2 linked regions of the Roseimaritima multifibrata genome follow. Each later gene encodes a partner of the first gene's protein in a complex. Links are inferred from orthologs where the notes say so. Each region holds a gene or a part of one and is shown in the gene's direction. Other genes may lie near its edges.

Evidence for each region. The genes of interacting proteins can lie anywhere in the genome.
Region 2: the proteins of carA (region 1) and carB are in contact, whole or in part, in a solved structure (PDB 1KEE), measured with the Escherichia coli proteins. The link is inferred for Roseimaritima multifibrata from one-to-one orthologs.

The regions. Positions count from the first base shown.
Region 1 is NZ_CP036262.1:81,647-84,596, reverse strand. What follows is about bases 101-2,933. They hold carA (glutamine-hydrolyzing carbamoyl-phosphate synthase small subunit), read left to right. Parts: upstream 101-856; coding sequence 857-2,011; downstream 2,012-2,933. Other genes in these bases: FF011L_RS00400 (hypothetical protein), read left to right, coding at 198-536; FF011L_RS00405 (hypothetical protein), read left to right, coding at 101-115. Also shown: more of FF011L_RS00405, read left to right, coding at 1-100. UniProt on the Escherichia coli protein: Small subunit of the glutamine-dependent carbamoyl phosphate synthetase (CPSase).
Region 2 is NZ_CP036262.1:2,214,812-2,218,745, forward strand. What follows is about bases 34-3,850. They hold carB (carbamoyl-phosphate synthase large subunit), read left to right. Parts: upstream 34-401; coding sequence 402-3,650; downstream 3,651-3,850. UniProt on the Escherichia coli protein: Large subunit of the glutamine-dependent carbamoyl phosphate synthetase (CPSase).

The DNA.
Region 1 (2,950 bases):
GTGTGGAGAAGGTTCGGTCCGTTTCGACCCCGAACAGATCTGGACGCTTCTACGAGCCGCGAAAGTTCACGGGCAGATGCTGGAACTGTACAGCGGTGAACCCGCGATCATCTAGCGAAAATTTCATTGCCAGCCCTTCGTCGAGTAATTAGAGTCGAAGAGTTGCCCGCTTCTCACTGCCTGGAGCCTCACTAGCCGTGCTGTACACCATTCTCTGGCTGGTCTTTATTCTTACGACCATCCTCGCCGTACCGATTGCCTTGGTTGTCGACAAGCAACGAGCTAAAAAAGCCCAGCGCGATGCTGCCATGGCAGCCGGCGAAGACCCCCTCTCTGACGACGAAGCCGTGCTCGAAGAAGGCGAAGTTGAAGAGGGCGAGGTCGAAATCGCAGAAGAGATGGATGCTTCGCTGGAAGAAGTAGAAGAAGCCGATTCCTTTGGCGATGGCGAGGCATTCGCCGATGATGCGTTCGGCGACGGCGAGCCCTTTGGCGATGCCGATGCGTTTGACGACGCCTTTCCCAAAGACCAATAACCCCGCCTAAACCAATAGCCCCGTCTAAACCGGGCTAAATCGACAAGCGGCCGCACTCCGGTTTGCTCTCGATCGGTCAACGACGAAGGGCAGGGGAATGCTTGATTGCCTCTAGAGTCAGGCAAACGGATGAAAAACCGTGCAAATACCTGCACAGGTACCGGGAATGCCTCGTTTTTGTCGACCGATGGCGTGTTTGAGATACCTGCGGTCCTTGTCGAAACATCACTTTCGGTCTAGCCTATTTTTACATGTGGCAAAGCGTTTCCGCACAGCCGGAACCATCCTTTCACCGCGACATTTAACAGGCCGACTGAACCGTGCACGCTCAAAACGATCTCAACGGAGCTCCTCTCGCCAAACTGGCCCTTGAAGACGGATCCATTTACTCCGGCAAAGCAACTGGAGCATTAGGTGAAGTCACTGGCGAGGTTGTGTTCAACACCGCCATGACCGGTTACCAGGAAATCCTGACAGACCCCAGTTACTGTGGGCAAATTGTCACGATGACCTACCCTGAAATTGGAAATTACGGGGTCAACGAAGCCGATGTTGAACATCGGAAACCCGCCCTTTCCGGTTTTGTTGTGCGCGAAAGCAGCCGCATCGACAGTAACTTCCGCAGCGAGGGCGGGCTGTCGGACTACCTGCGAAAACACAACGTCGTCGCGATCGCCGGTGTCGACACCCGAGCCTTGGTCCGTCGCATCCGAGAAACCGGAGCGATGCGAGGCGTCCTCTCCACAACCGATCTGGACGATGCCAGCTTGGTCGCCAAGGCAAAGGCCAGCCTAGGGTTGGTCGGACGAGACCTGGTCCGCGAAGTCATGCCGGCTCAGCAATCGAAATGGGAACACGGCCTGGATGAATGGACTCAGGTTGGAGCCTCCGCAGCCGCGGGCAATCAACCTCACGTCGTCTGCCTCGATTTTGGCATGAAGTGGAATATTCCACGACATTTCCACGCTCGCGGCAACCGCGTCACAATCCTCCCCGGCACAACCAGCACCGAGGAAATTCTCGCAACTCAACCGGATGGCGTCTTCCTTTCCAATGGACCGGGTGACCCCGAACCGCTTGAATACGCACACAAAACGATCAGCGAACTGCTTCCGCAAGTTCCCGTATTCGGAATTTGCCTGGGACACCAATTGCTGGCCCTGGCCTGTGGTGCCAAAACTTTCAAATTGAAGTTCGGACACCGTGGAGTCAACCAGCCGGTTCAAGACCTGGAGACCAGCAAAGTCGAAATCACGACTCAAAACCATGGTTTTGCCGTCGACGAAGACTCCCTTCCCAGCTGCCTCGAAATCACTCACCGAAACCTAAACGACAACACCATCGCAGGTTTGCGTCACAAGGAATCGGGAGCGTTCAGCGTCCAGTACCACCCGGAAGCCGCCTCGGGACCTCACGATAGCCATTACTTGTTTGAAAAATTCCAAGCAATGCTCGCCGGTGCAGTGAAGGGTTGATTGGAGGTGGGCAGTGGAAGCGGGAGTGAAGGAGGTGGGAGTGAAGGAGGTGGGAGTGAAGGAGGTGGGAGTGAAGGAGGTGGGAGTGAAGGAGACTCTTCGCTTGCCGTAGGCTGTCGCTTTGGGCCTCAGCCTGGATTGGCAGGATGGCCTTTGATTAACAATCCCCCCTCGCTTTTTTTGATTTCCGGGTCAGGCCTCGTCTAACGATGCCGCCGGGAACGACCCGGACAGTGCGTGCATATCACGAACTGTTGATGCGGTCGTCTCTAAAACGAATGGCTTGGATGCCTCATCAGCCATTCTGACTTCTAGGGCGGACAGCTCAGATAGTCCCATAGCCCAAATTGCTCCGTGGGCTTGGCTGCGCCCCGACATCCAGGCTGAGGTTCCGTGAACCGTGCTGAAAACAGCTTGAGAGCCAGTCGTTTGGCGATAGCCCGCGATCTTTTATGCGTTTACGGGAAACCGCGGACCAGCGTCCGGAGGGCAAATAAACGCTCCCAGCCCACGCCGAATCGGCGGACAAATAGCTGCAAGCTCACTCCAATAATCCACCGGGCTCGTTCGCATGGATGTACCTCGACAACCGGGCTGAGGTTCCGCTAGTCGCCTTGCAAAACATTGGAAAACCGGCCATTTGTGTGATCGACAACGGTTCTGCCTGCGGTTCCAGGAGGCCGCGGATAAGCGAATCGGGTAGCTCGGCCGGCATCGTATCGCTCCGGAACAACGGCCACCCAGACAGCGAAAAATTGCCACCGAACCATTGCACCGGAAAAACCAATCCAACCAAAAGAGGGATTGCACAGAAATCCGACCTGTGCTTTTCTGGAACCTAAGTGACTTGAAGCAACCTAAACAGGCATTCTAACGAATGCTAGGGAAACCTAGGCTCCCCTGAAAGCCTTTCCGAGGCGTCTGTTTAGGAGGAAAGAT
Region 2 (3,934 bases), 2.1 Mb from region 1 along the record:
GGAAAAGAAGAGAAATGCGACTTGCATTATGTAGTTAGAACGGTTGACAAGCTGCTCTGTACTCAGGATCGAGTCCGCAAAACCACGATCTGTCTCGTTAGGATAAGGATTATGCTTGTTACGAGGCCCCGTTTTTAAGGGCGAAGTCCCTCTGCGGAGCCGCTTGCGAGGCTTTTCGAAGGGAGCTGGGAAGCTCCGGAAAGAAAAACCTAGGTGGGAATAAAGCCTATCAAACGTCCATTTTACCATGGTTTCAGGGTACTTTGCAAGCAAAACTCGCTTCCGTTGTTGGTCTGACTCCTTCGACAAGAATCGGTTTTCTGCTAGTCTTGCGGCGTTTTGGTCTTCTCCGCTGTGGAGAAGGAACTGCTCCTGAGCCGTTGAAGAAAAAAGAATAAGCCGTGCCCCGTCGAGACGATATCAAGAAGATTCTGCTGATCGGAAGCGGACCGATTGTTATTGGCCAAGCCTGCGAATTCGATTATTCCGGAACCCAAGCCTGTAAGGCTCTGCGGGAAGAGGGGTACGAAGTCGTTTTGGTCAACAGCAACCCGGCCACGATCATGACCGATCCGAATATGGCCGACGCAACCTATATCGAGCCATTAACTTGGCAGATGATCGAAAAGGTTATCGCGAAAGAGCGTCCCGATGCTCTGCTGCCTACCCTTGGCGGGCAGACGGGGTTGAACGCGGCAATGGAACTTGAGGCAAATGGCGTCCTTGAGAAATACGGCGTCGAGATGATCGGTGCCAACGCTGCGGTGATTGCCAAAGCCGAAGAACGCGACCAGTTCAAAAAGGCGATGGAAAAAATCGGGCTGGATGTCTGCACCGGGGCGACGGTTCATAATCTTGAAGAAGCTCGCAAAATACTGGATGAAATCGGCCTCCCTTGCGTTGTCCGCCCCAGTTTTACGATGGGCGGAAGCGGTTCGGCGATCGCCTACAATCGGGGCGATTTTGACGCGCTCGTGCAAAACGGACTGGATCAAAGCCCGGTCACCGAAGTCTTGGTCGAAGAATCGATTATCGGCTGGAAAGAATACGAGATGGAAGTGATGCGAGATGTTGATGACAATGTTGTCATCATCTGCTGCATCGAAAACTTCGACGCGATGGGCGTGCACACGGGGGATTCCATCACCGTCGCACCGGCTCAGACCTTAACGGACAAAGAATACCAGCGGATGCGTGATGCTTCGCTGGCGGTTATCCGTGAAATCGGAGTCGAAACAGGAGGATCCAATATCCAGTTTGCGGTCCATCCCGATACCGGTCGGATGATCGTGATCGAAATGAATCCTCGAGTCTCACGCTCGTCGGCACTAGCCAGTAAAGCGACCGGATTTCCCATCGCCAAGATCGCCGCCAAATTGGCCGTCGGTTACCGCCTGTGGGAACTGCCCAACGATATCACCCAGAAAACGCAAGCTTGTTTTGAACCTTCGATCGATTACGTCGTCACGAAGATTCCTCGCTTCGCTTTTGAGAAATTTCCCGAAGCCGATGCGACGCTGACGACGCAGATGAAAAGTGTCGGCGAAACGATGGCGATCGGACGCTCCTTTAAAGAGTCCCTGCAGAAGGCGCTGCGTGGTCTGGAAGTCGGTGCCTTTGGACTCGGCTGCGACGGCAAGGATCTGTGGGGAACCGAAGCACAGCCCGACGCCGAAGAAATTCGAGCTCGTCTGTCGGTACCTGGTGACGGGCGAATCTTCTACATCCGTTACGCGATGAAGTCGGGGATGAGTAACCATGAAATCCACGAAATCACCCACGTCGATCCTTGGTTCCTCGATCAACTATCGCAAATCGTCGAGCATGAAGAAGAGCTGAGAAAAATCGGATCCCTCGAGGAAGTCTCGCCGGAACAAATGCGAGAAACCAAGCGGACCGGGTTCTCCGATCGGCAGCTTGCCCACCTGTTCGAAAAAACCGAAATGCAGGTTCGGCAGTACCGCAAGGATCAAGGGGTGACGCCGGTCTATAAGAGCGTCGATACCTGTGCCGCCGAATTCGAAGCCTACACGCCTTATTACTACAGCACCTACGAAACCGAAGACGAATTGCCGGCTCCGTCAGGGAAGCCACGGGTGATGATTCTGGGTGGTGGTCCCAACCGGATCGGGCAAGGGATTGAATTTGATTACTGCTGCTGCCACGCCAGTTTTGCCCTTCGCGAAACCGGCTGTGAAAGCGTGATGGTCAACAGCAATCCCGAAACGGTCAGTACGGATTACGACACAAGTGACATGCTGTTCTTCGAACCGTTGACGATCGAAGACGTGCTGAACATTCAGGATGCGATCAATCCTCAAGGGGTGATCGCTCAGTTTGGTGGGCAAACGCCGCTGAACTTGGCTCGCGGTCTGGTCGATGCGGGGGCCCCGCTGATCGGGACTTCGGTCGATACGATTGAAGCGGCCGAGGACCGCGAACTGTTCCAACGCCTGATCAACGAATTGGGGCTGAAGCAACCGCCATCCGGGATTGCCCGAACGATGGAAGAAGCTCGACGCGAGCTGGCCGTGATCGGTTATCCCGCTCTGGTCCGCCCAAGTTTTGTCTTGGGAGGACGGGCGATGGAAATCTGTTACGACAAGGCTCAGTTTGATCGGTTTGTCGCCGAAGCCTTTGTCGTTGCCGAAGGGCAGCCGGTCTTGATCGATCGCTTCCTGGAAGATGCGACCGAAGTCGACGTCGATGCCATCGCCGATGGAACCGATTGTGTGGTCATGGGAATCATGGAACATATCGAAGCGGCCGGAGTTCACTCCGGTGACTCGGCTTGTGCGATCCCGCCATTCAATCTGCCTCAGACGGTCTTGGAAGAAATTCGCACGTCGACCAAGCAGTTGGCGATGAAGCTGAAAGTGATCGGGCTGATGAACATCCAGTTTGCTGTGAAGCAAGAGGATGGAAAGCCGGTTGTCTATATCCTGGAAGTCAATCCACGGGCCAGTCGAACCGTACCGTTTGTTGCAAAGGCAACCGGAGTCGCGGTTGCCGGGTTGGCGACTAAAGTGATGAACGGCGCAACGCTAAAAGAATTGGGGATTACGGAAGAACCGATTCCTCGGCACGTGGCGATCAAAGAAGCCGTTTTCCCGTTTCGGAAATTTGCCGGAGTCGACATCGTCCTGGGCCCCGAAATGCGGAGCACCGGCGAGGTCATGGGCGTCAGCGAAAAGTTCTCGATCGCTTTCGCGAAAAGCCAAGTCGCGGCCGGGTCGGTCTTGCCAGAATCGGGGAACATCTTCATCAGCCTGGCCGCCGCTCATAAAGATTCGGTGGTCGACTTGGGAACGCGTCTGACCCAGTTGGGGTTCAAGCTGTTGGCAACCGCCGGCACTGCGGCGCGTCTGAAAGATGCGGGGGTCGAAGTTCGCCGTGTTAAAAAGATCGCCGAAGGGAACCCGAATCTGATCGACTACCTGAAGAATGGCGATGTTCAGTTGATTTTGAACACGCCAAGCGGCAAAGGGGCACGAACGGACGAAGGAAAGATCCGAGCCGCTGGAGTCCAGTATGGCGTTCCATGCATCACCACGCTGGCGGCAGCGGACGCCGCGGTAAACGCCATGCAGGCCCTGCGAGAAGGCGAAATGGACGTCCTTTCCCTGCAAGACCGTTACGCTTCCTTCTAGAGAGCGAAGCCCGTCTCAAGGCTAACACGCAAAAGCAGCGTGTTAGCCGAGGACTGTACGGCGGTGCGAAGTTATTAGCGAGGCATGAAGGATACAAGCTGCGGCCATGCGGTTCGCGCCCAATGCCATCGACTTTCTTAGCGGAACGGCGCCAGCCGTCCGGCAATCGCATCGAAAACAGAATGAATTTGCCGGACGGGTTTTAGCGCGCGCTTTCTTAGCGGAACGGCGCGAGCCGTCCGGCGATCGCATCGAAAACAGAATGAATTTGCCGGACGGGTTTT